DNA from 3 places in the Prauserella sp. PE36 genome. Region 3 is predicted to be linked to each of the others. Evidence: riboswitches for the same ligand, from Rfam matches in the RefSeq annotation. Region 3 holds a riboswitch; each other region holds the start of a gene.

Region 1 (5,605 bases), on a different contig from region 3:
GGGCTGGGCAGGTGTGCTCGTCTACTCCGGCAGCCTCCTCACCGAGGCGCACGGCGCGTCGGTATCGGCCGCCGGCACGGCTCTCGGGATCGGCGCCGTGGGGTTCGTGCTCGGGATCTTCACGGGCCGCCGCTGGGTGACCGGTTCGGCACGACGGCTCCTGCTCGTCACCGGGCCCGTGCTGGCGGTGGCGACGTTGCTGCTGGGCGCCTTCCGCCCGTCCTTCCTCTTCTCGGTGGGGCTGTTCGCGCTGATCGCGTTCTTCGCGGGGGCCCGCATGATCGCGGGCAGCGCGCTCGGCCTCGACCTCGACGGGGTCGGCCCGCTGCAGGCGATGAGCCTGCGCGCCGCGGCCATGCAGTCCGGCTACCTGGGCGGCTCCGTGCTCGGCGGGATCGGGCTCAGCGTGGCCGGCTGGCCGGGCCTTGGCGCCGTACTCGCCACCTCGTTGCTGCTCACCGTGCCCGCCGCCGTGGTCACGTTCCCGGCCGCTCGCGGCAGGTGCGCTCCGGCCTTCGCGGAGGGGAGCGCGCGATGAACGACCGTTACGACGCGATCGTGGTGGGTGCGCGGGTCGCCGGGTCGACGCTCGCGACGCTGCTCGCCAGGGCCGGCTGGCGGGTGCTGCTGCTCGACCGTGACCGGTTCCCGAGCGACACCGTTTCGACGCACATGATGTTCCCCGACACGCTCCACCGGTTCGACGAACTCGGCCTCATGGCCCGGCTCCGGGCCGCACACGACGTTCCGCTGGTCCGCTTCGGCTGGCGCGTGCTCGGTCATCAGGTCGCGGGCGACTTCACCCCCGTCGGCGGCCACGACCGGGGCGCGTCCGTGCGCCGGATCGTCCTCGACGCCGCGCTGACCGGGCTGGCCGAGGACGCCGGGGCCGAACTGCGGACCGGGCACGCCGTCACCGGACTGCTGGGCGCCGATCCCGTCGAGGGCGTCGTCCTCGACTCGGGTGAGCGGATCCCGTCGCGCTGGGTCTTCGGCGCCGACGGGCGTGTGTCGACCGTCGCGAGGCGGCTGGGGCTGCCCGCATCGCGCGAGCGGCGCGGCGAGATGGCCTTCCTGCTGGCCTACTGGCGAGGCCTGCCCGCCTCCGAATGGTGCCACCTCGACATCCACGAGCGGGCGGCGCTGATGTCGGTGCCGTGCGAGGACGGCATCCACCTGCTGTCCCTGGCCGGTCCTCCCGGCCTGACCCGCGGCACGGCCGAGCGGCGGGAGAGCGCCTACCGGGACGGGCTGCGGCAGTTCCCCGCCGTGCTCAACCCGCGTCTGCTGGACCGGGCCCGGCGCGTGTCACCGCTCGTGGTGGTGCCCGAGACGATGATGCGCGGACACTACCGGCAGGCTGCCGGCCCCGGGTGGGCGCTGCTCGGCGACGCCGGTCACTTCAAGCACCCGACCACCGCGCAGGGCATCGGCGACGCGGTGCAGCAGGCGTTCCACATCGCCGGACAGCTGACCGGCGGAGGTGACCTCGCCGGGTACGAGCGGTGGCGCGACGAGCGCGCGGGGGAGCACTACGACTTCTCCTTCGACCTCGCCCGCTTCGGCTCGCCACGGGCCGCGGCGCACTACTCGGGCCTCGCCGCCGATCCCGCGGCCGGCCGGGACTTCCTGGACACGTTCACCAAGCGGCGGCGCCCGTCCGAGGTCTACACGCCCGAGCGGCTCGCCCGCTGGAAGGCCGCCTGGGCCTACGAGGACGGCCAACACCGCGTGCGCACACTCGTCGAGAGCGCCGAACCGCGGGTGCTCGCGAAGCAGGTCCCGGCCTGTCCTGAGTGGACGGTGCGCGACCTGCTGGCCCACCTGACGGGTGTGGTGGAGGACAGCGAGCGGGGCGCGTACTTCCCCGCCGCCGCCGACGCGTGGCAGGACCCCGCGATCGCGGAGGAGCGGGAACGCTGGACCGAGAGCCACGTCCAGCGGCGAGCCGGTCAGGACGTCGCCTCTCTGCTCGGTGACTTCGACGAGGCGACCCGCCGGTTCCTCACCGGTCTGCGACGGGGGAGCGGGCCCGTCGCCAGTGGACCCGCGTGGTTGCTCACCGCGCCGGTCGCCGACCTCGCGGTGCACCTCGACGACCTGTGCGAGGCGCTCGGCGAGCCCGTGGACGAGGGCGCGGCGGTGTCGAGGCTCGGCTTCGCCGTGTACCGCGGCTGGCTGCGCGCCCGGATCACGCGCCTCGGACTGCCGGCGTTGCGGCTCTCCGACGGCGTCGAGCACTGGGTGCTCGGCGACGGCGAACCGGCCGCGGGCGTGACCGCGCCGCGGCACGAGTTGTTCCGTGCAATCAGCGGCAGACGCTCCGCCGCGCGGATCAGGGGCCTCGCGTGGACCGGAGACCCCGAGCCATACCTGCCGGTCCTCGCGCCCTACCCGATGCCAGTCGACGAACGTCCGGCCACACCGGTGGCCGGCTTGATGAAGGGATGACCGGAAATGACCACCACGACCCCGTTCGCGGACATCAAGACGAAACAGCAGAAGATCTGGAGCAGCGGCGACTACGGCAAGATCGCCTGGCTGACCGTGCCACTGGCCGAGACGCTGTGCGCGGTCGTCGACCCGAGGCCCGGTGCGAAGGTGCTGGACGTCGCCACCGGAACCGGCCACGTCGCGATCACCGCGGCCCGCCGCTTCTGCGACGTCACCGGCATCGACTACGTACCGGCGCTGGTCACTGCCGCGCAGCGCCGCGCGCAGGCGGAGGATCTCGAGATCGACTTCCGGGAGGCGGACGCCGAGGACCTCCCGTTCGCGGAGGACTCGTTCGACTACGTGCTCTCCGCGATCGGCGTGATGTTCACCGCCGACCACCAGAAGGCGGCCGACGAGCTCGTGCGGGTGTGCAGGCCGGGCGGGCGGATCGGGCTCGCCAACTGGACACCCACCGGCTTCGTCGGCGAGCTGCTCAAGACGGTGACGCGTCACGTGCCACCGCCACCCGGTGCCCTGCCGCCCACCCGCTGGGGCACCGAGGAGACGGTGACGGAGCTGCTGGGCGGGCGGGTCACCGACCTGACCTTCACCACTGCCAGCGCGCGGCAGCGGTTCCCCAGCGCCGACTTCTTCGCGGATTTCTTCCTCACCCACTACGGCCCGACGTACGCGGCGGCGCAACGCCTCGACGAGCAGGGCCGGGCCACGTTCCGCGCGGACCTCGTCGACCTCGGCAACCGTGCCAACGTCGCCTCCGACGGCACGGTGGCCGCCGACTGGGAGTACGGCGTCGCGGTCGCGGCCAAGCGGTGAGCGGTACCAGCCCAGCACCGCGGTGAAGGCCACCTCGCCCGCGCCCGCGCGTCTCCCTCCAACGCCCAAGGGGAGGCGCTGCGCGCCGCCGTGCCTGTTCAACGCAGTGGAGGTGGCCTTCACCGCGATCGGACTCGCCGCGCTCGTCGCACGCTTGACCTCGACATTGGTGGAACTTCTAGGGTCGTGCGTACCGGACGAAAAGGAGGAACCGATGCTTCCTGGCCTTGACGAGCCGACGAGTGAGCGCGCGGAGCGGCGGCTGCGCGAGGAGCGCGAAATCTGGATCACGACCGTGCGCTCGGACGGGCAGCCCCAGGCGTCACCGGTCGGCTTCCTGTGGGACGGCGCCGAGTTCCTGGTGCTGAGCCAGCCCGGCACCCCGAAGATCGGCAACCTGGCGGGCAATCCGAAGGTCGCCATGCACCTCGACCTCGACCGGGACAGCGAGGACGGCAGCGTCCTGACACTCGAGGGCGTCGCCACGCTCGACGGCGAGCCGCTCAGCGCGGACGAGGCGGCCACCTACGTGGACAGGTACCAGGACGTGATCCGGGCGGCGCAGCTGACTGAGCAGGAGCTGTTCGCCGAGTTCTCGTCGGTGATCCGGGTGCGGCCCACCCGCGTGCGGTTCCACTGATCAACTTCCAACACGCCACATTTTCTAGGGTCCCTGATCTCACAAACCACAAGATGTAGTGTTGCTCCCGCTGGTGGTTCACCTCGTTCGCGCGGGGTGAGGCAAGAGGGAACCCGGTGCGAGTCCGGGACTGCCCCGCAGCGGTGAGCGGGAACGAACGCCGTCACCGTGCCGTCGACGGACGGCGCGGTAGCGCACTGGGCCGACGGGCCTGGGAAGCGACGGCCAGTAGGCCCGGCGCGGTCGCGAGATCGTGCCCGCCCGCGAGTCCGAAGACCTGCCACCGGTACGCGCACCGCCGGTGCGCGTGTCCGGGGGCCCCGAGGGAGGGCTCGCACGGGTCGGCACCGTCGCCGTATCACTGTGCTCTCGTCGCGCCTCGCGCGCCCCCGGCATCGGCTGTCGAGCTCGCGAGGAGAGAGCTGTGACCCATAATGTGGCGGCAACGCCCGAGAGGAACGCACCCGGCGAAGCGCCGCCCGGAGTGCGGGTGATCCGCAGGGACGGGAGCGTGTCGCCGTTCGACGCGGGCAAGATCTCGGTGGCGCTGACGAAGGCGTTCCTGGCGGTGGAGGGCGACGACGCCGCGGCGTCCTCGCGGATCCACCACGTGGTCGCCGAGCTCACCGGGCAGGTGGAGGCGTCGCTGTTGCGGCACACCGGTGCTGAGACGGCGCTGCACATCGAGCACATCCAGGACATCGTCGAACTGGCCCTCATGCGCGGCGGCCACCACAGGGTCGCCCGCGCGTACGTGCTGTACCGGGAGGAACGTGCCAAGGCGCGCGAGCAGCGCGTTCCGAGGCGGGACGAAGGCGGGTTGACGGTGCGGGCCGCGGACGGCACGGCCTCGCCGCTGGACTGGCAGCGCGTGACCGAGGTCGTTGAGGAGTCGGTCGCCGGGCTGGAGGGCACCGCGGCGCAGCCGGTGCTCGCCGAGACGCGCCGCAACCTCTACGACGGCATCAGCGCCGAGGAGCTGGCACTCGCCCTGATCATGGCCGCCCGCACGCTGGTGGAGCACGAGCCGAACTACTCCTATGTGAGCGCACGGCTGCTGCTGGACAAGCTGCGCGGGGAGGCCCTGACGCACCTGGCGGGGGAGCCGAGGCAGGCCGATCATCGGCAGCTGGCGGACGGCTACGGCGACTACTTCCGCGCCTACGTCCGGCGCGGGGTGGAGCTGGAACTGCTCACTCCCGAGCTGCGGACGTTCGACCTCGACCGCATCGCGGCGGCGATCCGTCCCGAGCGAGACCTCGGCTTCGGCTTCCTGGGCCTGCAGACGTTGTACGACCGGTACTTCCTGCACGAGCGCGGCACGCGGTTCGAGCTGCCGCAGGCGTTCTTCATGCGCGTGGCGATGGGGCTCGCACTGCGCGAGGACGACCGCGAGGCGCGGGCGGTGGAGTTCTACGAGCTGCTCTCGACGTTCCACTTCATGGCGTCCACCCCGACGCTGTTCAACGCTGGCACCACGCGCCCTCAGCTGTCGTCGTGCTTCCTCACCACGGTGGACGACGACCTGAACGCGATCTTCCAGGGCTACCAGAACAACGCGCTGCTGGCGAAGTACTCGGGCGGGCTCGGCAACGACTGGACGCCGGTGCGCGGGCTCGGCGCGCACATCAAGGGCACCAACGGGCAGTCGCAGGGTGTGGTGCCGTTTCTGAAGATCGCCAACGACACCGCGGT
Region 2 (5,605 bases), on a different contig from region 3:
GCGGGAAAGCTGTGCTCCCACCAGTCCCTCCAGTTCCGCTTGCCCGCGTTCTTGAGCAGGGACTGGAAGTTCGGGAGCTGGTCGCGGCAGCCGTAGGTCGAGAGCAGCGTGTCGATGTTGGCGATCTGCGGGAGGTTGCGGCCGCGCTCGACCTGCATCAGCGCCTTGTCCCCGGTCTCGCCCGCCGCCTCGGCGGCCGCCTTCAGGTTCAGGCCTTTGGCGTTGCGCATCCGCTTGAGCTCGCGGCCGACGGCTCGCCTGACCGCGGTCTTCCCCGGCTCGACCAAGTGGCCACCTCTCGGCGTGGGGTGACATGCGCGCGCATTCACCCGAATAGGCCACGCCGAGGTGTAGCGGACTACCTACGTAGCGCGCTACATTTGGCCGTGGCTACGTGCTGTTGACACCTGTCACGTTAGCCCCCGGTGGTCGCGGCCGTGAAACCCCCTGGATCGCGGTCGCGTCGCCGGTGCAGCCGGGGTGGTCACTGTGGGGAGGTCGGGTGGGCCGAGAGACTCGCCGCGTGTGCGCTGCCGCGACACGCCTCACCGGAAGCGGATGGAGGAGTGCCGTGAGCATGAGCGGCGCCGGCGACTGGGCGCGCCTGGCGAGGGCGGTCGAGGACGCACGACGCCGGGTGAGCCGCTTCGCCGACGACGACTGGAGCGACCTCGCCTGCCGGGCGCGCCAGGAGGCGGCGGACGTCGAGGCGTGGGAACGGCGGCGGCGCGGCAGGGCCGTGCGGCTGTGGGTCGCGTGGCTCGAGCTTCACGCGGCGGCCCTCGACGCCGACGACGCGCAGGTGCGGCTCGCCGGTTACCTGCGGCATCCCTTCCACCGCACCGGCGACCGGCCGTCGCTGTACTTCGTGGAGGCCCCGGTGCCGTGCGAGCACCTGCCGGCGGAGCAGCGCGAGTTCCTCGACGGCGACTACCCGCGTGCCGCACTCGCGCACCTCGGCGACAGGGCGCCGTACGGGCCGTTCGAACGCGCTCACGTCGAGCACTACGCCGACGCACTGACCTCGGGCCGCGCGCGCCTGCTCGCCCGGCACGGCGAGCGGAGTGAGCCCGCACTCGCCGCGCGCGGCCCGTTCCCACCCGGAATCCGGTTGTCGTACTGGAAGGTGCGGCAGAAGGTGTTGTTCCTGGCCGGTCCGGGGGAGGCCCGCATCCGGGCCGAGGAGCTTGCCGGGACCATTGTGGACGGTTCCGGCCTGCCGCTCGCCCGCGTGGCAGGCATCGAAGCGAACGACGGCTACGCGAGCGTGTCCGACGGTCACTGGGTCCATCCCGTTGACAGCGTGGGACCGTTCGGCACCACCGCGCTGTGGGACGACTACGACGCCGCCGAGCACGACGCCGGGGTGCCGGCCGCGCTCGCCGGTGTCCTCGCCCGTGCGGCAGGCCAGATTCGGGAGGTGTTCCGCCGGGACGCCCTCGAATGTGCCCTTCCCCCGGCCGCGCGGGAGGCCTGCTCGGCCGCGTCGCGGCACGCGGCCGAGCAGGCCCGGCTCATCGCCGAGGGCAAGTCGCCTGCGGAACTGCACCGGCTGGCCGACGACGCCGACCAGCTCGCCGACCGGCTCGACGACGAGGACCGCGACGGTGACGCCGAACGGTTGCGGCAGCAGGCCGTGATCTACCGCAGGCTCGCCGAAGCGGACTCCTGACGTGCTGCGTGCGCCGCCTCGACCAGCGCCCGCAGCGCGGGCTCGATCTCCGGATAGCGCCGCGTCTTCAGCCCGCAGTCCGGGTTGACCCACAACCGTTCGGCCGGCAGCACCGCCACGGCGGCCGCGAGCGCCTTGCGCATCTCCTCGCTGTCCGGCACGCGGGGCGAGTGGATGTCGTACACACCTGGTCCCACGGCACGGCCGAACCCGATCGCGGCGAGGTCACGCAGGACCTCCATATTGGACCGTGCCGCCTCCAGTGAGGTCACGTCGGCGTCGAGCGCGTCGATCGCCATGATGACGTCGCCGAACTCGGAGTAGCACAGGTGCGTGTGAACCTGCGTGGCGTCGGAAACGCCCGCGGTCGCGAGGCGGAACGCGGCGATGCCCCAGTCCACGTACTCCTGCTGCCGGTCCTGCCGTGGTGGCAGCAGCTCGCGCAGTGCGGGCTCGTCGACCTGGACGATGCGCAGCCCGGCGCGCTCCAGGTCCGCGACCTCGTCGCGCAGCGCGAGCGCCACCTGGTCCGCGGTCTCGGCGAGCGGCTGGTCGGTGCGGACGAACGACCACGCCAGCATCGTCACGGGTCCGGTCAGCATGCCCTTCACCGGCCGGTCGGTGAGCGACTGCGCGTAGGTGCTCCACTCGACCGTGATGGGGCGGGGCCGGGACACGTCGCCGTGCAGGATCGGCGGGCGTACGCAACGGGATCCGTACGACTGCACCCAGCCGTGCTCGGTGGCCGCGAAGCCGTCGAGCCGCTCGGCGAAGTACTGCACCATGTCGTTGCGCTCGGGCTCGCCGTGCACCAGCACGTCCAGTCCGATGTCCTCCTGGAGGCGCACCACCCGCTCGATCTCGGCCCGCATGGCGGCCGTGTACCGGGCTTCGTCGATGCGGCCCGCGCGCAGCCCCGCCCGTGCGGCGCGCACCTCGGACGTCTGCGGGAACGAGCCGATCGTCGTAGTGGCCAGATCGGGCAGGCGCAGGCGTTCGCGTTGCGCGGCGGCACGTCGCCCGAAGCCGGGCCTGCGCCGGTGTTCCGGGCGCAGCGCGCTGATCCGCGCGCGAACCTGGTCGTCCCGCCTGCCCGCGAGACGGGTCACCTCGTCCGCGTGGGCCAGCTCGCCCGCCACGGCATCGGCGCCCTCGCGCAGCGCACGAGCGATGGTCACGACCTCGGCCACCTTCTGCTCGGCGAACGCGAGCCGTTGCCGCACAACGGGATCGAGGCCGCGCTCCGCGTCCAGGTCGTAGGGCACGTGCAGCAACGAGCAGGAGGTGGAGACACCGAGATCGCGTACCGAGCCCAGCAGGGCCGCCGCCGTGCGCACCGCGGCGCGCAGGTCCGTGCGCCACACGTTGCGCCCGTCGACGAGCCCGGCGACCACGGTCTTGTCGCGCAGGCGCCGCTCGGCCGTCAGCTCCGTCAGCGCCCGCTCGTCGCTCACCAGGTCGACGGCGAGGCCCTCGACGCCGGTGCCCGCCAGCACCCCGAGCGCGTCGCCGAGCCTGCCGAAGTAGCCGGCCACCAGGATGCTGGGCCGGGCGCGCAGTGCGGACAGGCGCGTGTAGGCGGATGCGAGCGCCCGCAGTTCCTCCGGCGTGCGGTCGGCGACGAACGCGGGCTCGTCGAGCTGTACCCACGCGACGCCCTCTGCGGCCAGCAGGCCCAGCAGCTCCGCGTAGGCGTCGAGCAAGCCGTCGAGCAGGTCCAGGGTGCGGAAACCGGCGGGGGAGCCGGGCGACGGCTTTGCGAGCAGCAGGAACGTCAGCGGTCCTGGCAGCACCGGTCGGGTGCTGATCCCGAGTCCGGCCGCCTCCCGGTACTCGGCGAGCGGTTTGTCCGTCGCCAGCCGGAACCTGGTGCCCGGCGACAGCTCGGGCACCAGGTAGTGGTAGTTCGTGTCGAACCACTTGGTCAGTTCCAGCGGGCTGAGCCCTGGCCGTCCCCTCGCCATCGCGAAGTAGGAATCCACTGTGGACAAGCCGCGGTAGCGCTCGGGTACCGCGTCGAAGAGTTGCGCGGTGTCCAGCAGGTGGTCGTAGAACGAGAACGTGTTGCCCGGAACGGAATCCAGTCCGCTTGCGCGCAAGCTCTCCCACGTCGAGCGGCGCAGCGCGGCCGCGGTGGCCTCCAGCTCGGCCACGCCGGTGCTGCCGGCCCAGTAGGACTCGAGCGCCTTCTTGAGCTCCCTGCGCGGACCGATCCTCGGGTATCCCAGCACGGTGGCGCCGATGTCCGGATTCAGGGCATGACTGTCGTGCGTTTCTGCCACGGCTCTCTCCTCGCGAGCGGTTGCGGGCACGCGCGCACCGGCGGTGCGCGCGGCGGTGGCAGGTATTCGGACTCGCGGGCACCCGCCGGACACCTCCGGCGCGCCTACTGGCCGTCGCTTCCCAGGCACCGTGTGCCCAGTGCGTCATGACGGCGGTCGTTCCCGCTCACCGCTGCGGGGGCAGTCCTGGACTCGCACCAGGTTCCCTCTTGCCTCGCCGGGCCGTACGGTCCGGCGAACCACCAGCACGCCCACTCTAGCGGTCCGCACAGGCGATGCACAGCGATGGAAACCTATGCAAACGAGCACGCATGGCGTATGCTCAAACATGAAGCGAACGTAAAGACTTTCACGTTTGCTGGCCTGCCGGGCGCCCACAGCCCCCTCCCCAGGGCGCCCTGGCATGTGAGGAGTGCCCCGGTGCTGAACCCCCAGCAGCACCGGGGCACTCACCTTTTCGCGATGGGGTTCCACATCGCTGCGGACGGGCAGTGGGCGGGGGCTCAGCTTGCCGGGCGCTGCCTCGGCATCCGCTGCGAGTTGATGCCCCGCAGCACCTCGATGCGGTCGGTGCCGGGCCAGCTGTTGACCCAGCTCGAGCCGGTCACGTCCTTGGCGTGCTTCTTCAACGGGGCGAGCAGCCGCGAGATCTCCCGGTACGAGCCGACGGACGAGCCCGCGCAGACCAGCGTCGCGAGTGACACCGTCACGGGCAGCCCCTCCGCGTACCACCGGCTGTCCAGCAGCCCGTCGGCCACGGTCGTGATCTTGTCGATGTCGCAGGCGATGAGGAAGTCGTCGCCGCCCACGTGGCTCACCGTGACGCCGCCGAGGTTCGTCGCCAGGTCGGTGAGCTTGCGGCCGAGGGCGCGGATCAGGTCGTCGCCCGCCGCGAACCCCACGGTGTCGTTGACCTTCTTGAAGGAGTCGACGTCGAGCCAGCCCACCACGAGCGGCTGTCCCGCGGCGATGCGCCGGTCCACGGCCCGAGCCACCGAGTCGCTGCCCGGCAGCCGGGTGAGCGGGTTGAGCGCGGCCGCCTCCTCGATCTTCGCGTCGGCGAGCCCGCGCACCACCTCGTGCACCAGCACCACGCCCTGGCAGCGGCCCGCGTCGTCGATCACCACCACGTCGTCGGCGGTGCGGTCCCAGTCGGCGTCGGTGACCAGGTCGAGCAGTTCCAGCGCGGCGGCGCCGTGGCGGATCACGTGCGGTGCGTCGGCGAGGCGCTCGGCGGGGCGGTTGGCGTGCAGGGCGTGACCGAACGGTCCCGTGACCGCGAGCAGGAACCGTGTGCGGTCGATCGACCACTGTGGACGGCCCTGTTCGTCGAGACCGATGATGCCGGTCGGCGCGTCGTTGTCAACGAGGACGTTGCGGACCTCCTCGCACGTCGCCTCGGCGGGCAGGGTCGTGGCTGGCCGCAGGAAGTCCTTCACGGTCGGCGCGCTCGTCGGCGTGAACGAGGGTGGTCCCTCCTGGCCGTCGGGCGTGGCCAGCGTCGCCGCGCCCATCGGCGCCATGCCTCCGCGGGCGGGTGCGAAGAGGTTGCCCTGCACCACCCGGATACCGAGCCTGCGGACGGTGTTGAGCTGGTCCTCGGTCTCGATGCCCGTCGCGACGAGCCGGAGGTCGGTGCGGGCGGCGAAGT
Region 3 (5,605 bases):
CTGCAGGCGTTCGTCGAGGCGCGCTTCCCAGCCGTCCTCCTGCTGCCAGGCGCCGACCTCGTCCAGCACGCGGCTCACCCACGTGCCGAGGCAGTCGATGAGCACCGGCGATCTCGCCTCCCGGAGGGCGCCGGCGAGGTCGGCGGTCTCCACGGTCCGCCACGACACCGGTCTGCGGGCGCGGTGCGCCGCGACCCGCGCGGCCCACTCGGGGTCGTCATCGCTCGGGGGGAGGCCTGCGGCGACGTAAACGACGTAGGGGTGGCGAGCCATGAGCTGCTCGGCGTGCCGGGACTTGCCCGAGCGGACCCCGCCCAGGATCAACGTCCTGCCGTTGCCCTGGGCGCGGCGCCCGTAGCGGCGCAGCAGCGCGGCTCCGGCCTCGAGCCGCCCGGCCACGGCCTCGGTGAGCCGCCGCCTCGGATCGTTCATCATGGTCGGCATTCTTGCCGACGGGCTAGGGTTCGCGCTGTGCTCCGTTCCCAATGTGTCACCGCTGCCGGGATCGTCGCAGGTTATGCGGCCGACGCCATCTTCGGCGATCCGCGGCGAGGTCATCCCGTGGCGGTGTTCGGCCGGGCCGCCGATGCGCTCGAACAGCGCATGTGGGCAGATTCCCGGCAAAAAGGACTCGTGTACGCGGGGGCGTGCGTCGGTGCCGCGGCCGGCGCCGGGGCGGTGGCGCAAGCACTGACGGCTCGCAGGCCGCTGGCCCGTTTCGCCGTCACGGCCACCGCCACGTGGGCCGTACTGGGCGGGAGAGGGCTGGCCGCGGAGGGCGAGGCGATGGCGGGCCTGCTCGACTCCGGTGACCTGCCGGCGGCCCGTGCGCGCCTGTCGCACCTCTGCGGGCGCGACGCGACGGCGCTCGACGCAGGCGGGCTGGCGCGGGCGGCGACCGAGTCGATAGCGGAGAACACGTCCGACGCCGTGGTCGCGCCGCTGGTGTGGGGCGGCCTCGCCGGGTTGCCCGGCCTGCTCGGCTACCGGGCGCTCAACACGCTCGACGCGATGGTGGGGCACCGCTCGCCACGGCACGTCCGCTTCGGCTGGGCGGCGGCACGGGCCGACGACGTTGCCAACCTCGTGCCGGCGCGGCTGAGCGCGGTGGCCGCGGCGGCGGCCGCGCCGCTCGTCGGCGGGCGTCCCGCCCGGGCGTTGCGGGCGTGGCGCCGCGACGCGGCGCGGCACCCGAGTCCCAACGCGGGGCCGGTCGAGGCCGCGTTCGCGGGGGCGCTCGGCGTGCGGCTCGGTGGCACCAACAGCTACGGCGGCAGGAGTGAGAACCGGGGCACGCTCGGCGACGGACGCGCGCCGGGGACCGCTGACCTGCGGCGGTCCGTGCGGCTGTCGCGGCTGGTCGGCCTCGCCGCACTCGGGGCAGCCGCGGCGCTGTCGGCTTGGCGCTGAGCCTTGGGGGTAGGGCGGGCCGGCGTGGGGCAGCCTGCGCGTTGCAGTGAAGGCCACCTTCACTGCGTTGGACGCAGGCATGGTGGCCTTCACTGCGGGCCTCCGAACCGGGTGCCGTCGCTGTCGGCGCGGGCTTATCGCCGGCCTGCTTCCGCGGGCGCCTCGGCGGGCGCCGGGGCGGCGCCAGGCCGCAGCACCCGCTCCGCCAGTGCGCCGAACACCAGCCCCAGCGCGGTCCACAGCACGAGCTGGGTCGCCAGCGAAGCGGTGCGGAACGTCCACAGCGTCGAGCCGGGGAAGCCGTCCGGCACCTCGTCGATCACCGGCATGAGCGCGGCGGCGACGGCCATCACCACCACGTAGGCGCCCATCGCCAGCAGTCCTCCTCGCCACGCGCCGAGCGGCCCCGCGAGCGCGTGGCCCGCACCCACGGCGATGAGCGCGACCGTCAGTGACAGTGCGACGAACGCGAAATACAGGCTCGTGCGGTCGCCGATCGTCCCGCTCTGGCCGACCGCGGGTGGATTCGCCGGGTACTTCAGGAACGGAACCAGCACCACGACCACGAACGCGCCCGCGGCCAGCAGCGCCGACGTCAGGCGTGGCCGGAGAGCGCCCACGCGGCCGTGGAGCACGGCGAACGCGATCGCGAACAGCCCGCCCACCGCGAGCGCGTACGCGCCGACACCCGTGAGCAGACCGATCGTGCTCTGCGTGCCCCGGCTGACGAGTGCCTCCTCGTGGCCGTGGCCGTGCCCGGTGTCGGCGGGTCCACTGTGCTCATGGCCGTGCGCCGACGTTCCGGCCTCCTCGATGGAGATCGAGGCATCCACCGATGGCTCACCGAAGAAGTAGGCGAAACCTGTCGCGAGCACACCGGCGACCAGGCCCGCGAGCAACCCGCGGACCAGCAGGGTCCTCATCATGGCCGCCTGCCGTCAGTGGCAGGGGAAGGCCAGCAGGTGCCTGCCGTCGTGCACGAACTCGTGGATCAAACCGTTGGTGCCGAACAACTCCACGGCACCGGCCTCCGTGCTCACGAAGAACAGCACGAGCAGCGCGAGCACGCCGGCGAAGATCGCCCACGGAACGATCTCCCGCAACGGGATCCGGATGTGAACGGGGCGCGGGGTGGCGACACTCGCCTGCGACATCGGAAACCTCCTCGGGCTACATGCGGCCCTTCGTGGAACGGTTGCGACGGCGGTGGGTCTGACTCCCGGGGCGAACCCGGTCACAGTGGCGCGACCGTGCCGGAATCTCACCGGCTTCCATCCGCCATCGCGCAGCCCACCGAGGCTAAGTTCGGGGGCGCTCCCGTGTCAACGTGATGTGAAAGGCCGCTCAGCCTCACAGGTTTCGCAGGAATGCCAAGGACGGCATGAAGAAGTACTCGCCGCCCTTCATCGTCACCGCCTGTGCCGCGGGGTCCGCGGGCGTCGCTCCGTTCCGTCCCCAGGCCGGTGCGTAGGTGGTCTCCGGGCGGGGTCCCTGTCCGATCACCAGATCGAGCCCGGGTGGTTTGGTGCCTTCCGGCACGCGCGGGAACTCTGTGTTGTTCGCCCAGATCTGCTGCGTGAACTCGAACTGGTCGCCGAGGTCGGAGTTGAACGCCATGAACAGCAGTCCGACACCGCCCGTGGGCCTCGCCCGGATCGGCTCGCCGCCGTTCGGATCGTCGGCCCTTTCGCCATAGGTCTGGCCCCGCCGAGCCATGAGGTGCCTGCGCTCGTCGGCGGGATCCTCGAACCCGCCAGAGCCACGCGGGTTCGTTTTGCGGATATGCGCGTGGAACGGGCACTTCTGGCCCAGGTCGTCGCTGTCGTAGCTGAAGTCGTTGCCGACCGGGCTGTGCGAACCGGGCCCGCTGTTGGACGTCAGCGGCGTGCCGTCCTCGAAGCGGCCGACGAGCATCGCCCCGGCGCGCTCGCGGTCGTCACCGGTCAGGCCGAGCGCGTCGGCGAGGTCGGACTCGGCCTGCTTGAACCTGCGCACGTTCTGCTCCAGCTTGCGGAACACGAAGTAGCTTCCGAAGTGGACCGACGGGTCCGGCGCCGCCGGGTCGGCGACGAGCACCTGCCCGAGCGGCGCCGAGGGGTCCCACTCGTTGACGCCGTCCGTCGTGTGCTTCTCGGCGTCGATGTCCTCGGTGAGGAACAGCGGCTGGCTGCGGCCGTCGACGTAGCCGAAGTGCTCGATGCCCTCGCCGCGTTCGTTCACTCTGGACAGTCCGGTCTCCTCGCCAAGCACGTAGACCGAGTCGGGCACGAGGCGCAGCACCTCGTTGCGTTCGGCCGTCAGCGCCGCGTCGGTGTCCGCCCCCACGAGCACCACCGCGTCGATCCGGTCCCGGTAGGCGACGTCCCAGCTCGACCGGGGCGGATCGGCGAGCTTCTCGCGGGTCAGCGGGTCGCGCATGCCGAGGCGGAACGACGGGTCCGCCGGCGCGGCGGTGATGCCCAGCGCCTCGTAGCCGGTCCGCGACAGCCCCACACCGACGTAGGGCGTGCCGCCGGTGTGCGCGACCTTGAAGGTCTCGACCTCCTCCAGGTGCGCCTTCGCCGACTTCATCAGCCCGGCGAGGGCGCTCAGGAAGCCGCGCGCCTCGCCGGCGTCGTCGAACCGGACAAAGAGGACGGACAGGTGATCGCGGACGTGCGGCTTGACGATGTTCGGCTGCAGCTCGGCCAACATGGTGGCCTCGTCGCCCTGCGCGGACTTCCACGACAGCGGCTTGGTCAGGTCCACGGGCACGGTGGAACTCCCCTCCCCAGTGGCGCGGCGTGCCTGGACTCCCCCCAGAGCGGAAACGCCACGCCTCTGCCGAGAGGTCGCGCCGGTGCCCGTGGGCGTGTGCCCCAGTTCACATTTTCACCCGGATGTCGTACTACCGGGCCGTGAGGAACTGACTCGGGCGTAGCGCCCGCTCCACGATCCGGGTGTCGCCGATCCAGCCGTAGAAACCCTGCCCGTAGCGCTCGGCGAACTGCGTGCCGCCGATCGCGAACGGCTTGCCCAGCGTAGTGATGCCCTTCGACCGCTCCGCCGCGTTGCGCGCGATGCGGGAGCCGTCGACGTAGAGCACCGTCTGCCTGCCGTCGTTCACCACCGCGACGTGCATCCACCTTCCGACCGGCACCGCGTGGCTCCACGACGTCGGGTCCGCGTCCACGTCCGTCGGGTACACCACGAACTGCAGGAACCGCTCGCCGGAGAGGTTGAGGCTGCACGTTGGCTCGTCGTCGGACCAGCCGCTGGTCTTGCCCGCGTCGCCCGCCCTGCCCTCCCAGCTGAGGACGCCCATCCACGCGTGGTCGCCCTCGAACGGCCGCGGCAGCTTGAGGAAGGTCTCGATCGTGTAGCCGGACTCGAACGTCATCGAGTTGATCGGGGCGTTCGGCGCCGCCCGCAGCACCGCGCCGCGGTCGGGGCTCTTGCCACCGTCGAAGCGCAGGCTCGCGTGCGCGGGCTGGTCGTGGTGGTGCTCGGCCGACCACGTGAGCACGTCCGCCGCGCTCGCGTGCAGGCGCTCGGCGGTCAGGTCGTTGCCGTTGCCCGTGAGGTCGCGCGCGATCGTCCCCGGTGCGATCGGTCCCCCGTCGGTGCCTGCCGCGGACAGGCCGGAGGCGTCGAACCGCCAGTACGCCACGGTGCCCTTCACGAGCACGTCCGGCGCAGGTCGCGACGGCGGCGGCACCACGGGCGCGAACGACGCGAACCGGCGGTCGAAGTCGATCTCGACGCTGAACCGTTCGCGCTCGTCGGTCAGCTCGACGGTCTCGGCCTCGAGCGGCGTGCGCTTGCGCGCGTCCTTGGCCAGCAGCCACGGCGAGTACGTCGTCACGTCGACCATGCCACGCGCCAGGTCGAACGAGTACAGCCGGATCATTCCGGCGCCGCCGTAGTAGCGGTCCTGGTAGTTGGTGAGATGCAGGTGCACGGGGTTGCCGTGCTCGTTGGTGAGCGTGGTCCGCCCGGTCGGCCAGTAGTGCCCGCCGAGTGCGAGGAAGATCTGGTCGTTGCCCCTGATCAGTCCGTCCCAGAGCCGCTGCCCGTGCGCCGAGAGCCCTGCCCCGCCGTCCTCCTCGCCCCACACGAGGTCGTGGGTGGTCAGTATCGCGGGCAGCTCGGGGTGCTGGTCGAGAACCCCTTGCGCCCAGCGGATTCCCGCGTCGGAGACGCGCCAGTCGAGGGC

The links. Region 3 has a riboswitch for cobalamin ahead of DI005_RS07800 (CbtB-domain containing protein). Riboswitches for the same ligand answer to the same signal wherever they lie in the genome.
Region 1: another riboswitch for cobalamin. It lies ahead of DI005_RS28815 (ribonucleoside-diphosphate reductase subunit alpha); the one in region 3 lies ahead of DI005_RS07800 (CbtB-domain containing protein).
Region 2: another riboswitch for cobalamin. It lies ahead of metE (5-methyltetrahydropteroyltriglutamate--homocysteine S-methyltransferase); the one in region 3 lies ahead of DI005_RS07800 (CbtB-domain containing protein).

Annotation. Positions count from the first base shown of each region.
Region 1 covers NZ_QEQT01000092.1:36,088-41,692, reverse strand. The annotation lists gene DI005_RS28835 (MFS transporter) at 1-538, shown strand, start outside; gene DI005_RS28830 (FAD-dependent monooxygenase) at 535-2,451, shown strand; gene DI005_RS28825 (class I SAM-dependent methyltransferase) at 2,458-3,270, shown strand; gene DI005_RS28820 (pyridoxamine 5'-phosphate oxidase family protein) at 3,485-3,910, shown strand; cobalamin riboswitch at 3,968-4,210, shown strand; gene DI005_RS28815 (ribonucleoside-diphosphate reductase subunit alpha) at 4,347-5,605, shown strand, end outside.
Region 2 covers NZ_QEQT01000097.1:30,013-35,617, forward strand. The annotation lists gene DI005_RS30625 (DUF5753 domain-containing protein) at 1-287, opposite strand, end outside; gene DI005_RS30630 (hypothetical protein) at 578-1,672, shown strand; gene metE (5-methyltetrahydropteroyltriglutamate--homocysteine S-methyltransferase) at 1,642-3,954, opposite strand; cobalamin riboswitch at 3,994-4,213, opposite strand; gene DI005_RS30640 (GGDEF domain-containing protein) at 4,458-5,605, opposite strand, start outside.
Region 3 covers NZ_QEQT01000042.1:3,984-9,588, reverse strand. The annotation lists gene DI005_RS07815 (bifunctional adenosylcobinamide kinase/adenosylcobinamide-phosphate guanylyltransferase) at 1-435, opposite strand, end outside; gene DI005_RS07810 (cobalamin biosynthesis protein) at 472-1,410, shown strand; gene DI005_RS07805 (CbtA family protein) at 1,545-2,336, opposite strand; gene DI005_RS07800 (CbtB-domain containing protein) at 2,349-2,564, opposite strand; cobalamin riboswitch at 2,601-2,720, opposite strand; gene DI005_RS07795 (Dyp-type peroxidase) at 2,761-4,164, opposite strand; gene DI005_RS07790 (LamG-like jellyroll fold domain-containing protein) at 4,298-5,605, opposite strand, start outside.